One region of the Pseudarthrobacter sp. NBSH8 genome, then DNA from elsewhere that is predicted to be linked to it. Evidence: predicted binding sites of a transcription regulator. Region 1 holds the regulator's gene; the other holds the start of a gene.
The links. The regulator LexA, encoded in region 1, represses DNA repair genes until DNA is damaged. The targets are predictions, from matches to a motif close to TCGAACANNTGTTCGA.
Positions count from the first base shown of each region.

Region 2: the regulator LexA is predicted to act here: its motif matches at 1,987-2,002, upstream of FYJ92_RS10455 (DUF6504 family protein).

Region 1 is NZ_CP043178.1:1,447,621-1,454,912, forward strand. It holds gene FYJ92_RS06650 (ATP-dependent DNA helicase) at 1-1,645, shown strand, start outside; gene lexA (transcriptional repressor LexA) at 1,740-2,483, opposite strand; gene FYJ92_RS06660 (LysM peptidoglycan-binding domain-containing protein) at 2,833-3,273, shown strand; gene FYJ92_RS06665 (histidinol-phosphate transaminase) at 3,352-4,470, shown strand; gene hisB (imidazoleglycerol-phosphate dehydratase HisB) at 4,550-5,176, shown strand; gene hisH (imidazole glycerol phosphate synthase subunit HisH) at 5,173-5,904, shown strand; gene FYJ92_RS06680 (hypothetical protein) at 5,905-6,063, shown strand; gene priA (bifunctional 1-(5-phosphoribosyl)-5-((5-phosphoribosylamino)methylideneamino)imidazole-4-carboxamide isomerase/phosphoribosylanthranilate isomerase PriA) at 6,121-6,867, shown strand; gene FYJ92_RS06690 (SseB family protein) at 6,877-7,292, shown strand, end outside.
Region 2 is NZ_CP043178.1:2,272,069-2,279,360, reverse strand. It holds gene FYJ92_RS10475 (SOS response-associated peptidase) at 1-637, shown strand, start outside; gene FYJ92_RS10470 (VOC family protein) at 683-1,105, opposite strand; gene FYJ92_RS10465 (chorismate mutase) at 1,125-1,445, shown strand; gene FYJ92_RS10460 (hypothetical protein) at 1,517-1,906, opposite strand; gene FYJ92_RS10455 (DUF6504 family protein) at 2,060-2,395, shown strand; gene FYJ92_RS10450 (DNA polymerase III subunit alpha) at 2,392-5,880, shown strand; gene thrS (threonine--tRNA ligase) at 5,997-7,292, shown strand, end outside.

The DNA.
Region 1 (7,292 bases):
TTCTGAGGAACCCGCCGAGGGCCAGCTGTTCTCCCTCGGCGAGGACACCAGCGTCCCGCATTTCGCCGCCGCCTTGGGCGGGCCGTCGTCCCAGCTGGGGAAGGAAGTGGTGCGCCTGCGGGAGTGGGCGGAAAAGACCACCACGGGCGACCGTGATGAGCTGCTTCCCGGGGTAACGGACCGGGCCTGGCGGCAGGTGTCTGTGACGTCCATGGAATGCCTGGGCGCCCAAAAATGCCCCATGGCGGCCGAATGCTTCAGTGAACTGGCACGCCACGACGCCGCCGAGGCTGACGTGGTGGTCACCAACCATGCCATGCTCGCGGTCAGCGCCTTTGAAGGCCTCGCAGTGCTCCCCGAGTACGACGTTGTGGTGGTGGACGAGGCCCACGAATTGCAGGACCGTGTCACCGGTGCCGTGTCGGGGCAACTCTCCGTGGCAATGGTCCACGCTGCCGCGTCGGGCGCGCGCAAACACACGGCCATCACGGTGGATGCCCTCAACGCAGCTGCCGCCAACCTGGAACTCGCCCTGGCCGGGGTGCCCAACGGGCTGCTGCCCAACGGCCTCAACGACGAACAGCTGGACTGCGTGGACCAGTTGCGTGAGGCGTGCCGGGCTGCACTCTCTGATTCCAAGGGTGACGGCAGCCAAACGGCCGACGGCGGGCGGCAGCTCGCGCGCTCACGCCTGATGCTGATCCTCGAACTGTGTGAACGGCTCATTGTGGCCCGTGAGAACCGTGAAGTGGTGTGGTTTTCCCGCGCAAGTTCCTTCGACCCGCAACAGGGCTATGCCCAGCCCGACGAGTCTGCGCCAGCCCTGGTCAACATCGCGCCGCTCAGCGTTGCCGGAAAGCTCCGCGAAGGGCTGTTCGCCGGCCACACCGTGGTGCTGACCTCGGCCACGCTTGCCATCGGCTCAGCCTTTGAACCGGCCGCCGGCGGCCTGGGGCTGGTGGGGGAGGGCGCGCCGAGCTGGACCGGGATCGACGTCGGATCGCCGTTTGATTATCCCAAGCAGGGGATCCTCTACGTCGCAGGGCACCTGCCCAAGCCGGGCCGCGGGGCGTCGCCGGAGGCACTCGATGAACTTGAAGCGCTGATCCGGGCGTCCGGCGGCGGAGCCCTGTGTCTCTTTTCATCGCGCCGGGCCGCCGAGGAGGCCGCGGAGGCGATGCGTCCCAGGCTCGGCCTCAGCATTCTCTGCCAGGGCGACTCCACCATGACTGCCCTCGTGAAGCAGTTCGCGGACGAGCCCGATACCTGTCTCTTCGGAACCATGTCCCTCTGGCAGGGTGTGGATGTTCCGGGCGGATCATGCCGGCTCGTGGTGATCGACCGCATTCCGTTCCCGCGGCCGGACGATCCGCTGATGACAGCACGGTCCCGCGCCGTTGCGCAGGCCGGCGGAAACGGCTTTATGGCGGTATCGGCGACCCACGCGGCCATCCGCCTGGCCCAGGGCGCGGGCCGCCTGATCCGTTCCACCGGAGACAAAGGCGTGGTGGCCGTGCTTGATTCCCGGCTTGCCACCGAGCGCTACGCCGGATTCCTCCGCGCCGCGCTGCCGCCGTTCTGGCCCACCACGGACCGCAAGATAGCGTTTGCTGCCTTGGAAAGGCTGGCCGGGAAGGGCGCCTGACTGAACGTGGACACTGTGTGGTCCTGCAAAGGCAGGCCCCGCCCCTTGCTTGCCCTCGTCCTGGCCGAGGGGGCGTGGAGGCCCGCTGCGGGACCTAGAGCGAGCGCAGGACCGAGACGACCTTGCCCATGATTGTGGCGTGATCGCCCAGGATGGGTTCGTATTGCGTGTTCTGCGGCAACAGCCACGTGTGTCCATCGCGTTGGCGGAACGTCTTCACGGTGGCTTCATCGTCCAGCAGGGCCGCGACGATATCGCCGTTGGCGGCGTCGGCCTGGCGGCGGACCACTACCCAGTCGCCGTCGCAGATGGCAGCGTCCACCATGGAGTCGCCGGCCACGCGCAGCATAAAAAGTTCACCCTGGCCCACGAGCTGCCGCGGCAGGGGCATCACGTCTTCCACCACCTGGTCGGCAAGGATGGGCCCGCCCGCCGCGATCCGGCCCACCAGCGGCACCATGGCGGTGTCCATGGCGGAGGGAAGTTCGGTGACCGTTCCGCCGAGGCCGTGCAGGACTGAGGGCTTGGTAGTCCCCTTGGACTTAGTGGACCCGCCATCCAGCGTCAACGGCATGAGGACCTCCATGGCACGCGGACGTTTGGGGTCCCGGCGCAGGTATCCCAGCTTTTCCAGCTGCGACAGCTGGTGGGTCACGCTGGACAAACTCGCCAGGCCCACGGTGTCGCCGATTTCACGCATCGACGGCGGATAGCCGTTGTCATTCACCGAGCGCTGGATGGTCTCAAGGATCTTCTTCTGGCGGGCGGTGAGCCCCTTGGGGGTCCGTTGGGGCTGGCGGCGCGGTGTCGCCTTGCCCCCGGCGGCTGGTGCTGCCATGTTCGCCAATGCCTTTCGGTTGCCCGGATCCGCTCCGGCCGCTGGTGCCTGGAACGCCCCGGGGCTGGTGTCGGAGTTGATTGTCAGACCCTGCTGATCAACTACAGAGGTGGTTGTTCTTTGATCCAAACGTAGGCCAGCCACAGGGCTTTTTCAAACATTTGTTCTAGCGAGTCTCGACAATATTCGTTGATAAGTGCTAAAAATGAAGAAGCAAAGTTCGAACATGTGTTCTACTCGTTGCTTGCGGATTCGAATACTCGAATTTATGGACGGCCCAGGCCGGCACCGGCAAGTGGACGCGGAGGACGCGCCGGGCAGCACAGTATGGTCCAGGAGGGCTCATTTCATGTCAGCTATATCTGCTTCGCAGGACTCGCGTCCGCAGCTCGTTTCCGTGCAGGACCTCACCGCGCGGCAGTGGTCCGGGCCCCTGCCGGCTTCGGGTGCGGCGCCCAGGCAGCGCAGGGAATCTTTGCCGCCGCTGCGCCTGACCCGCAGGGGACGGATTGTCCTCATTGGCATCCCGCTGGTGATCCTGGCCGCAATCCTGCTTTCGCTGGCAGGTTTCCTCAACGCACCGGCGAAGGCTGCCGACTCTGCCGCCGACCTGTCCTTGACGCCAACTGTGTCGGTTACGGTCCAGGCCGGGCAGTCCCTCTGGGCCATCGCCAGTACCGTTGCGCCCGAGCGTGATCCCCGTGATGTCATCGCGGATATTGCTCAATTGAACAATCTTTCCGCCGGCGGCGTTGTCCCCGGACAGCAGCTCTTCGTCCCCACGAAGTAGGGAGGTTCCAGGCTCTGGAACGTGCCGCCGCAGGCCGTCACATTTTCCGGCCGTCTGCTTCGGACCTAAACTGTTCAGGTGAATGACCAGCTAGAGCGTCTGAACAGACTTCCCCTCCGGACCAACCTCCGCGGGCTAACCCCGTATGGTGCCCCGCAGTTGGATGTACCTATCCTGCTGAACGTCAACGAAAACACCCATGGGGTCCCGGCGGACGTCCGGGCCGCGATCAGTGTGGCCGTGACGGAGGCCGCGGCAGGACTCAACCGCTACCCGGACCGTGAGTTCACCGAACTCCGGGAAGCGCTGGCCGAATACCTCGGCCACGGTCTTGATGCCACCAATATTTGGGCAGCCAACGGATCCAATGAGGTCCTCCAGCAGATTCTCCAGGCGTTCGGCGGACCCGGGCGCACGGCCCTGGGATTCCCGCCCACGTATTCCATGTACCCGCTCCTGGCCAGCGGCACCGACACCGGGTACATTATTGGGCAGCGCGCCGATGACTACGGGCTCAGTGCAGAATCGGCTGCCTTGCAGGTCAAGGAGCTTCAGCCCAACATAGTTTTCCTGTGCTCACCGAACAACCCAACCGGCACCGGCCTGGGCCTGGATGTTGTGGAGGCCGTGTACGCGGCCGGCGAGGCCAGCCAGACCATTGTGATCGTTGACGAGGCCTACCACGAGTTCGCCCACGACGGAACGTACAGCGCCCTGACCCTGCTGCCCGGCAGGGAACGCCTCATTGTGTCCCGCACCATGAGCAAGGCGTTCGCCCTCGCGGGTGCACGCCTGGGCTACATGGCCGCCGCCCCCGAGGTCACGGACGCACTCCGCCTGGTTCGGCTGCCGTACCACCTCTCGGCCATCACCCAGGCAACAGCCCTTGCCGCCCTCCAGCACCGCACTGCCCTGATGGCCGATGTCGAGGACATCAAGGAACAGCGCGACCGCATCGTTTCGGAGCTGACCCGCATGGGCCTCAAACCTGCCGCCTCGGATTCGAACTATGTGTTCTTCGGCGGCCTCGACAACCCGCGTGATGTCTGGCAGCAGTTGCTGGACGACGGCGTGCTGATACGCGACGTCGGCATCCCCGGCCACCTGCGTGTCACGGCAGGCACTGAGACCGAGACCACATCGTTCCTGACGTCGCTGGAACGCATCCTGGCCAGCCAGGCCACGCTGCCAGCCTAAACTTGAAGTACCGCCGCCCCCGCGCGCCGGCACATTTCCTTCGCTACGCATTTCTGACTTCGCTTAAGGACATATGACCATGAGTTCCACCGGATCGAACGCTGCCGAGCCCCGGACCGCCCGCATGGAGCGTGCCACCAGTGAATCGTCAGTGCTCGTGGAGATCAACCTGGACGGCACAGGCGTATCGGACATCGATACGACTGTCCCGTTCTACGACCACATGCTGACGGCGCTGTGCAAGCACTCGCTCATTGACATGACGGTCAAGGCCACCGGTGACACCCACATCGATGTCCACCACACAGTGGAGGACGTTGCCATCACGTTCGGCGAAGTCCTGCGCACCGCCTTGGGCAACAAGGCCGGGATCCGCAGGTTCGGTGAGGCCACCGTGCCCCTTGACGAAGCACTGGCGCAAGCTGTGGTTGACGTCTCCGGCCGGCCCTACCTGGTGCACGGCGGCGAGCCTGCCGGGCAGGAATACCACCTGATTGGCGGCCACTTCACGGGATCACTGACCCGCCACGTTTTTGAGGCCATCACCCTTCATGCCGGCATCTGCCTCCACATGAACGTCATCGCGGGCCGCGATCCGCACCACATCGTGGAAGCGCAATTCAAGGCCTTCGCCCGCGCCCTGCGTGCTGCGGTCGAACCCGACCCCCGCGTTGAGGGGATTCCGTCCACAAAGGGTGCCTTGTGAGCGGCCAAATACTCCGGGATGGCGCCGTCATCGATCCGGCCGCCGGCCTGAAGCCCGTATCGCCCGAAGGCAAGCCCTCGGTCACCGTCCTGGACTATGGTTCCGGAAACGTCCGCTCCGCCGTGCGCGCCCTGGAGCGGGCCGGGGCCGAGGTTATCCTCAGCTCCAAGCCCGAGGACGTGCTTAATGCCGACGGCCTGGTAGTACCCGGGGTCGGTGCGTTTGAGACTGTTATGCGTGAGCTCCAGGTCGTGGACGGCATCCGCCTGATCGGCAGGCGCGTGGCCGGGGGCAGGCCGGTCCTGGCAATCTGCGTGGGCCTGCAGGTCCTATTCGAGGCCGGGGTAGAGCACGGGACAGAAGCCGAAGGCATGGGGGAGTGGCCCGGCAAGGTGGAGTTGCTTCCCGCAGAGGTGGTGCCACACATGGGCTGGAACACAGTGGACGTTCCGGAGGGATCCAAACTCTTCGCCGGCGTCGCGGACCAGCGCTTCTACTTCGTTCACTCCTATGGTGTCCAGGAGTGGAACTTCGACGTGATCCAGCCTCGGATGACCGCACCTCTGGTGACCTGGTCAGAGCACGGCGCGCGCTTTATCGCCGCTGTGGAAAACGGACCGCTCTGCGCTACCCAGTTCCACCCCGAAAAATCCGGCGACGCCGGTGCTCGGCTGCTACGCAACTGGGTGGACGGCCTTCGCAAGCCAGCTGCCACGGACGCCGCCTAGATGTGGTCGATTGTCCTGATGGGACTGGCCGGCGTCCTGGTGGGCGGCGCCCTGTCCTTCAGGCAGCAGCACAAACCAATGTGGACCCAGGTGGGCTTCTACGTCCTGGCCGGCATGGCGCTGCTGGCTGCCTACCTGCTGACGCTTCCTGGAACCTAGCCCCACACATGACCAGTTCCGTTTCCATGAGCAACCCATCACCCAAGAGGATTTGAGATGACAACCGCAACCGATCTGCCGGTTCTTGAACTGCTGCCCGCCGTCGACGTCGTAAACGGACAGGCCGTGCGGCTGGTCCAGGGAGAGGCGGGCAGCGAGACGAGCTACGGCACGCCGCTGGAGGCAGCCCTCAACTGGCAAGACCAGGGCGCCGAATGGGTGCACCTGGTGGACCTCGACGCCGCGTTCGGACGTGGCTCGAACGCCGGGCTGCTCCGTGAAGTGGTGGGCCGGCTGGACATCAAGGTGGAGCTCTCCGGCGGACTCCGGGACGACGAATCCCTCGAGGCGGCGCTTGCACTCGGTGTGGCCCGCGTCAACCTCGGCACGGCTGCGCTGGAAAACCCCGAGTGGACCCGCAGCGCCATCGACCGCTTCGGCGACAGGATCGCCGTCGGCCTCGACGTCCGCGGGACCACGCTGGCCGGCCGCGGCTGGACGAAGGAAGGCGGCGATCTCTGGGAGGTCCTGGGCCGGCTCGAAGAAGCCGGGTGCTCCCGGTATGTTGTCACTGACGTCACAAAAGACGGCACGCTGCAGGGTCCCAACGTTGAACTCCTGCGCCTGATGGTGGAGAAGACCGGCAAGCCGGTCGTCGCGTCCGGCGGCATCTCCAGCCTGGACGATCTGAAGGTGCTGCGCTCCCTGGTGCCGCTGGGCGTCGAAGGCGCGATCGTGGGCAAGGCGTTGTACGCCGGCGCCTTCACGCTCCCCGAAGCCCTCGACGTCGCCGGACGCCGCTAAGCAGTTTCCGTGGACAGCACGCACAACGCCGATCCGGCTGCGGAATCCCCGGCGCCGCGCCATCTGCCCGGACACATTGCCGCGGCGCTGGCGGGCGCGGGTGGCCGTACTGACTCGGCAGGCCAGCCGTGGGAAGGGCGGAGCCTCGCCGGCGATGACGGCCGGATCCACAACTTCGAGGACGACGACGGCACGGCCGACGCGGGCTACCTCGCCGCCGTCGAAGCCATGGTTGAAGGCGCCGGCGACGAAGCGGCCGTGGTGGCTTCGCTGGCCACCGCCCGCGTGTTTATCCCGATCATCGCGCAGCTTGGCGAAGAAGCGGAAGGCGTCGATGGCCTGACCGCGGACAAGCAGGCGGACATGGCCCTGGTCACCCTCAAGGCCGCGGACGGCCGGACGGCCATGCCGGCCTTCACCTCGGC
Region 2 (7,292 bases), 820 kb from region 1:
CGCTGTCCCGATCGTCCTGGAACGGCTGATCGACGACGGCCCCGTGAGGCAGCTCCACGTGGCCCGCTGGGGCCTGGTGCCGTCCTGGGCGAAGGATCCGGGCATCGGCCCCAAGATGATTAACGCGCGCAGCGAGACTGTGCTCGAGAAGCCGGCCTTCCGCAAAGCCGTGAAGTCACGTCGCTGCGCTGTCCCGGCGGACGGGTACTACGAATGGAAGCAGGGCACCGGCAAAGCCAAGCAGCCCTACTACGTCCATCCGGGCAAAGGCAGCGGGCTGGTGTTCGCGGGCCTGTACGAGTGGTGGAAGGATCCGTCCACGGCCGAGGGTGACCCCGGCCGGTGGATGCTCTCCACATCCATCCTGACGGCAGACACCCCGCCGCCCGGTGCTGAGTCGACAATCTTCGGCAAGCTGACTGCCTTGCATGACCGCGTGCCGCTGCCGATGGACCGGGCCACGATGGCGTCCTGGCTTGATCCGCAGATCGACGACGCCGCCTTCCTCGTGGACCTGGTCCGGGCCCACGTGAAGGACGTCGCCGCAGACTGGCACGTGGATTCCGTGGGCACCGAGGTGGGCAACGTGCGCAACAACTCCCCGGAGCTCATCCGGCCGGTGGAGGCGCTGTTCTGAGGTGGTCCGTTCGCTGACCCGGCTGACGGCAGAGGTGCCCGGCCCCTAAACGCTGACCTGGCCGCCGTCGTCCACTGTCCAGGTCGGGTTATAGGCAATTTCCCAGCGGAAGCCGTCCGGATCGGCGAAATAGCCGCTGTACCCGCCCCAGGGCTGGGTGACCGGCGCGGCGACGATGGTGGCCCCGGCCGAGGCCGCCTCCGCCATGACCCGGTCCACCGCCTCGGTGCTGGGCAGGTTGTGGCTGAGTGTGATGCAGGGGACCGGGCCAGGAGCGCCTACGCCGGCCTCGGCGTGCATCTGCGCGGCATCCCACAGGGAAAGGATGAGGCCGTGGTTGACCTGGATGAACACCACATCGCCGGGGAACTCGCGGTGGACAGGCCAGCCGAGGCCTTCGGCGTAGAACCGGCGGGAGGCGTCAACACTGCGAACGCCTAGTGAGATGAAGTCGACTCTGGGCTGCATGCTTCGATACTGTCAGAAGATGGCAACAATTCAAGGAAACGATCGGGATGCTTTGGCCGACAAGGAACAGCTCGCAGCCGTTCGGATTGCGGTCGACGAAGTTGATGAGCAGATTGTCACGCTCATTGCGCGGCGGGAACGCCTGATACGGATCGCCGGAACCCTGAAGGGGGACGACGCTGAAGTCCGTGCCCCCGGCCGGGTGGAACGGGTGATTGAGCATGTCCGGTCCGCCGCGGAAAAGAAGGACATCGATCCGGACATCGTGGAATCAACCTACCGGGCCATGATCTCAGGGTTTATCGAACTCGAAATGAAGGTCCACAAAGAGACCAACTGACGCCGCCGCAGGTGCTGTCCGGACACGGGTCCGGCAGCACCTGCCCGGTGTTTCCTGGAGTGCCGTGCTTCCTAGAGCGCTTCGTCGACGGCGACGCCCGACTGGAATTCCCGGCCGTCCGCCTCGCTGAAGGCCGACATGACGTGTCCCTTGCCCAGGCCATGGACGGCCGCGACGGGGAAGTTGCCCGTGATGGTGTTGCCCGAGTGTGTCACACCGGCAAGATCATAGTTTTCCTCGGCGCTCTGGTCATGGCTGAACGAGTAGAAGGCAATGGCCTCCCCGTTCATGAACTCAATGCCCAACCGTCTTTGTGATGAGTAATCAGGGCTTGCCGCCACCAGTCCCACTACGTACGCACCTGCCCCCGGTATGTTGCCGTCGATATCGAAGGTTGCCACGAGCTTTTCGTCCTGGGCCTTGATGCTTACGTGCTTGAGGAGTGCGTCATGGGTGCTCATGCCACAATCCTGCCCTCCTGCTGCCCGTCCGTCCACCCCTGTCTAGGTTTTGTCGAAGCGCCGTCGTAGACTGGATTTATTCGAATATGTGTTCGAATAATTGCTGTTGCATCAGCATCTTGCATCAGCTCCGTTCAGTTCCGGGAGGCGCCCATGGGTATGTTCAGCGAGTCCGTGGACGTCGTCTGCACCCCCGCGGGCCAGCCGCTGAAACTCCAGTGGGCCGGGCGGCACTACACCGTGTGCGCCGAGCCTGTCCGGTGGTACGAACGCCGGCAGTGGTGGGCCGAGGAACGCCGTGCGCCCCTCGGCAGCGGGCCGGGGCTGGTGGACCACGAAATCTGGCGCGTCCAAGTACAGGCGGACCCGCAGAGTGCCGGCCCCCGGGATGCAGGAGAGCCGCTCACCCTGGACCTGAGCAGGCATGTCGGCAGCGGCCGCTGGAGGATCCTGCGGATCCACGACGCACTCCGGCCCCAAACGGCATGAGCTTCTCCCACCTTCACGTTTCCACGGCCTTCAGCGCACACTATGGCGTGGCGTGGCCCGACGAACTGGCCCAGGTTGTCGCCGCGGACGGCGCAACCGCGCTCGCCTGCACGGACCGGGACGGCCTGTACGGCACCATCAAACACCTCAAAGCCTGCATGGCCGCCGGCATCGACCCCATCGTGGGTGTGGACCTTGCGGTCTTCGACGACGACGGCGACCACCGCACCCAGCTCGCCGGCAGGGTGGTGGTGCTCGCCCGGGGCAACAACAACGGGGCGGGCTACCGGGCCCTGTGCCGGCTGGTGTCCGATGCCCATGCCCGCACCTCCGGCAAAGCCGGGGGAGCGGTACCGGTGGCGGTCACCCGCGCCGAACTCGCCTCCCGCACGCTCGACCCCAAAACCCTGAAACCGGTCCTGACAGTACTGATCGGCCCGGATTCCGACGTCGGACGGGCCATGAGCGGCCGGCGCTACCTCCGTCCGCGCACCCTTTTCAAAGGCTGGCTGGACGCCATGCCCGCAAAAACCCTGGTGGCGGAAGTCGTTTCCCAGCTCACTGCCCCCGGGGCGCACCTGAGCACCGCCCATGCGGTACGTATGCTCAAGCTCGCGGAAGAACACCATGTACCGGCCGTGCTCACCAACGCGGTCCGCTACTGCGCAGAGGACGGTGCCGCCACGGCAGACGTGCTCGACTCCGCCCGGACCCTGAAGTCCCTTCCCGAACTCGCGGCCGAACCGCTGCTCCAGCCCAACGGGCAGGCCTGGCTCAAATCCTCTGCGCAGATGCTTCAGCTCGGCAAGGAAATCATCCGCGCCGCAGGGTATGGCGCAGCGGACCTCAAACAGCTGATGGCACAGACCGAGGCGCTCGCCGACTTCTGCCGGATCGACCCGGTGACTGACATGGGCTGGAAGCAGCCGGTAGTCCCCGAGGCATCGGTCATAGGCATCAGCCAGGACCCGCACGATGAACTGGTGCAGCGCTGTGAGGCCGGGATCAGCAGGCGGTTCCCTGGGATATCAGGCTCAGCCCACAAGGACATGCGCTCGCGGCTGGAGCACGAGCTGGGGATCATCAGGAACCTGGGGTTTTCCTCCTACTTCCTCACGGTCGCGGAGGTCTCCCGGATGATCCAGGACATGGGGGTCAGGGCCGCCGCCCGCGGTTCCGGGGCTTCAAGCCTGGTCAACTACCTCATTGATGTCAGCCAGGTGGACCCCCTGCAACACGACCTGATCTTCGAACGCTTCCTGTCCCGGGACCGGGCCACGTTGCCGGACATCGACATCGACGTCGAAAGCGCCGTACGGCACAACGTATACCGGCGGATCTTTGACCGCTTCGGTTCCGAGCGCGTCACGCTGATGAGCATGCAGAACGGGTACCGCGCCCGCGGTGCCGTCCGCGACGCCGGGATGGCCCTGGGCATGGACGATGACGACGTCGGCGAGATCGCCAAGCAGCTGTGGCGCTTTTCGGCCAGGAAATTCCGTGAGGCACTGGTTGAAAAACCTGAGCTGCGGGAGTTCGCCGGGCGGGTGGAACAGCGGGACTTCGCCGAAAACCAGCAGCTTGACCTGCTGGTGGACCTCACCGAACGGCTGGACCGGCTGCCCCGCCATATCTCCATGCATCCCTGCGGGGTGATCCTGGGCGACGCCACGCTGCTGGACCGGACCCCGGTGCAGCCCAGCGGACTGGGGCTGCCCATGAGCCAGTTCGATAAACACGACATGGATCCCATGGGCATGCTCAAGCTTGATGTCCTGGGGGTCAGGATGCAGAGCGCCATGGCGTTTGCCGTCCGCGAAGTCATCCGGATCCATCCTTCCAAGGCGGAAGTGGTGGCGGCCGGGGCCCACCCTGCAGGTCCTGACGGGACCGGGCCGGACTACATCGCCGAGAACGGGCACATCGACCTCAACGCCGTGCCGCTGGATGATGAAGCAACCTACGAACTGATCCGCAGTACCCACACCCTGGGCTGCTTCCAGATCGAGTCGCCCGGGCAGCGGGAGCTGATCGGTAAGCTGGCGCCGCGTGAGTTCAACGACCTCATCATCGACATTTCGCTGTTCCGGCCGGGCCCGATGAAATCGGACATGGTGCGGCCTTTCCTGGAGCACAGGCACGGCTTCGCGCCGGAGGTATACCCGCACCCTGACCTGAAACCCGTGCTGCAGGAAACGCATGGGGTCACTGTCTTCCATGAACAGATCCTGAAAACCTTCCACGTGATGACCGGGTGCGGCCTGGCGCGCGCAGACGAGTTTCGCCGGGCGCTCGGCGACGAGGTCCACGAGCTGAAGGTGGAGGAGTTCTTCCGCAGGGAGGCCCGGGTCAAGGGGTACGCCCCGGAAGTGGTGGACAAGGTCTGGGGGACCCTGAAAGCCTTTGGCAGCTTCGGCTTCTGCAAGGCGCACGGTGCGGCATTTGCCGTTCCCACCTACCAGTCCGCCTGGCTCAAGACGCACCACCCCGAGGCTTTCCTGGCGGGGCTGTGGGAACACGATCCCGGCATGTACCCCAAACGGCTGCTGGTGGCCGAAGCCCGCAGGCTGGGCATTCCCATCCTGCCGCTGGACATCAACCGCAGCCATGCCGACTACAGGGTGGAACGGGTGGCGGCAGGGCCGGATGCCGGCAAGCTGGGGATCAGGCTGAGCCTTAACGGCATCTACGGCCTGTCCGGGACCGAGCTCAAGCGGATTGTCGCCGGCCAGCCCTACGACTCCCTGGCTGACCTCCGGGCCCGGTCCAGGCTGAGCAAGCCAAGTATCAAAAGGCTAGCCCAGCTGGGTGCCTTTGATTCCCTGCACCGTGAATCGGGCGGCGCCGCCAACCGCGCGGACCTCGTCCAGCACCTGCAACAGCTCCAGGCCGCGGGCGGTACCCGGAAGGGCATCGACATCATGGAAGGGCAGCTGTCCCTGCCGCTGGGGGATGTGGAACTGCGGAACGTCAAACCCGGGCTTCCCGCGCCCACCCTGGTGGAAAACGTCCGGGCAGAACTGGACCTGATGGCCATAGACGTCAGCGGGCACCTGATGGACAGCCACCGGCCCATGCTGGACCGGCTGGGGGTCACCACTGCAGACAAACTGTTGAGCCTGCGCAACAACACCGAGGTGCTGGTGGCCGGGGTGCGGATCGCCACCCAGACCCCGCCCATGCGTGGCGGCCGGCGGGTGGTGTTCATCAGCATCGATGACGGCACCGGCTGCGTCGATTCCGTGTTCTTCCATGAAGCCCAGGAGCAGGCGGGGCTGTTGCTGTTCGGCACCAGGCTGCTGCTGATCCGGGGCACCACGCGGCGGACAGGTCCCCGGGGAATCAGCCTGAGCGCCAGCATGGCCTGGGACCTGAGCCGGATGGAATCCTTGCCGTTCGCGGCGGATCGCGTGGAGAGCACCGATGTACCGCATCCCCTGGACGGGATCAGCCGAAGCCTTGCGATTACCGGAATGGGCGGCTGAGGGGCCGCGGGTCCCGTTGGTCGGCCTCCCGGGAAACCGATAGCATTGACGGTGGCTGGCTGTGGTCCCCGTATGCCACAAGCTATGAAGCCTAAAACTTTGAATAGGAGACACCCGTGTCAGATGCCCAGCAGATCACCCTTATCGTCGATGGCGAAGAGACCAAGGTGACTACCGGGACAACCGGTGCGGAACTCTTCTTTGAGCGCCGCGATGTTGTTGTTGCCCGCGTCAACGGCGAGCTGAAGGACCTGGACCAGGAGCTGCCCGAGGGCGCCGAGATCGAGGGCGTCACCATCGCTTCCCCTGACGGCCTGGACGTCCTCCGCCACTCCACCGCCCACGTGATGGCCCAGGCAGTGCAGCAGCTGCGCCCGGACGCCAAGCTGGGCATCGGACCGTACATCACCGACGGCTTCTACTTCGACTTCGACGTCGCCGAACCGTTCACCCCCGAGGACCTCAAGACCCTTGAGAAGATGATGCTCAAGATCGTCAACCAGAACCAGAAGTTCGTCCGTCGCGTGGTCAGCGAGGACGAGGCCCGCGAGGCCATGAAGAACGAGCCCTACAAGCTCGAACTCCTGGGCAAGAAGAACAACGCCGCCGAAGCCGGCGAGGGCGTCAACGTCGAGGTCGGCGCCGGCGACATCACTATCTACGACAATGTTGAGCGCAAAGAGGGCACCACCGTCTGGTGCGACCTCTGCCGCGGCCCGCACCTGCCCAACACCAAGCTCATCTCCAACGCCTTCGCCCTGACCCGGTCCTCCTCGGCGTACTGGCTGGGCAACCAGAAAAACCAGCAGCTGCAGCGCATCTACGGCACCGCCTGGCCCACCAAGGACGCGCTGAAGGCCTACCAGGAGCGCATCGCGGAGGCTGAGCGGCGCGACCACCGCAAGCTCGGCGTCGAACTTGACCTGTTCTCCTTCCCTGACGAGCTGGGCTCCGGCCTGCCGGTGTTCCACCCCAAGGGCGGCATCATCCGCAAGGAGATGGAGGACTACTCCCGCCAGCGCCACGTCGATGCCGGCTACGAGTTCGTCTACACCCCGCACATCACCAAGGGCCACCTGTACGAAGTCTCGGGCCACCTGGACTGGTACAAGGAGGGCATGTTCCCGGCCATGCACGTGGATGCCGAACTCAACGAGGACGGCACCGTGCGCAAGCCCGGCCAGGACTACTACCTGAAGCCGATGAACTGCCCTATGCACAACCTGATCTTCCGCTCGCGTGGACGGTCCTACCGTGAGCTGCCCCTGCGTCTGTTCGAATTCGGTTCGGTGTACCGGTACGAAAAGTCCGGCGTGGTCCACGGCCTGACCCGGGTCCGTGGCATGACTCAGGACGACGCCCACATCTACTGCACCCGCGAGCAGATGAAGGACGAGCTCACCAAGACCCTG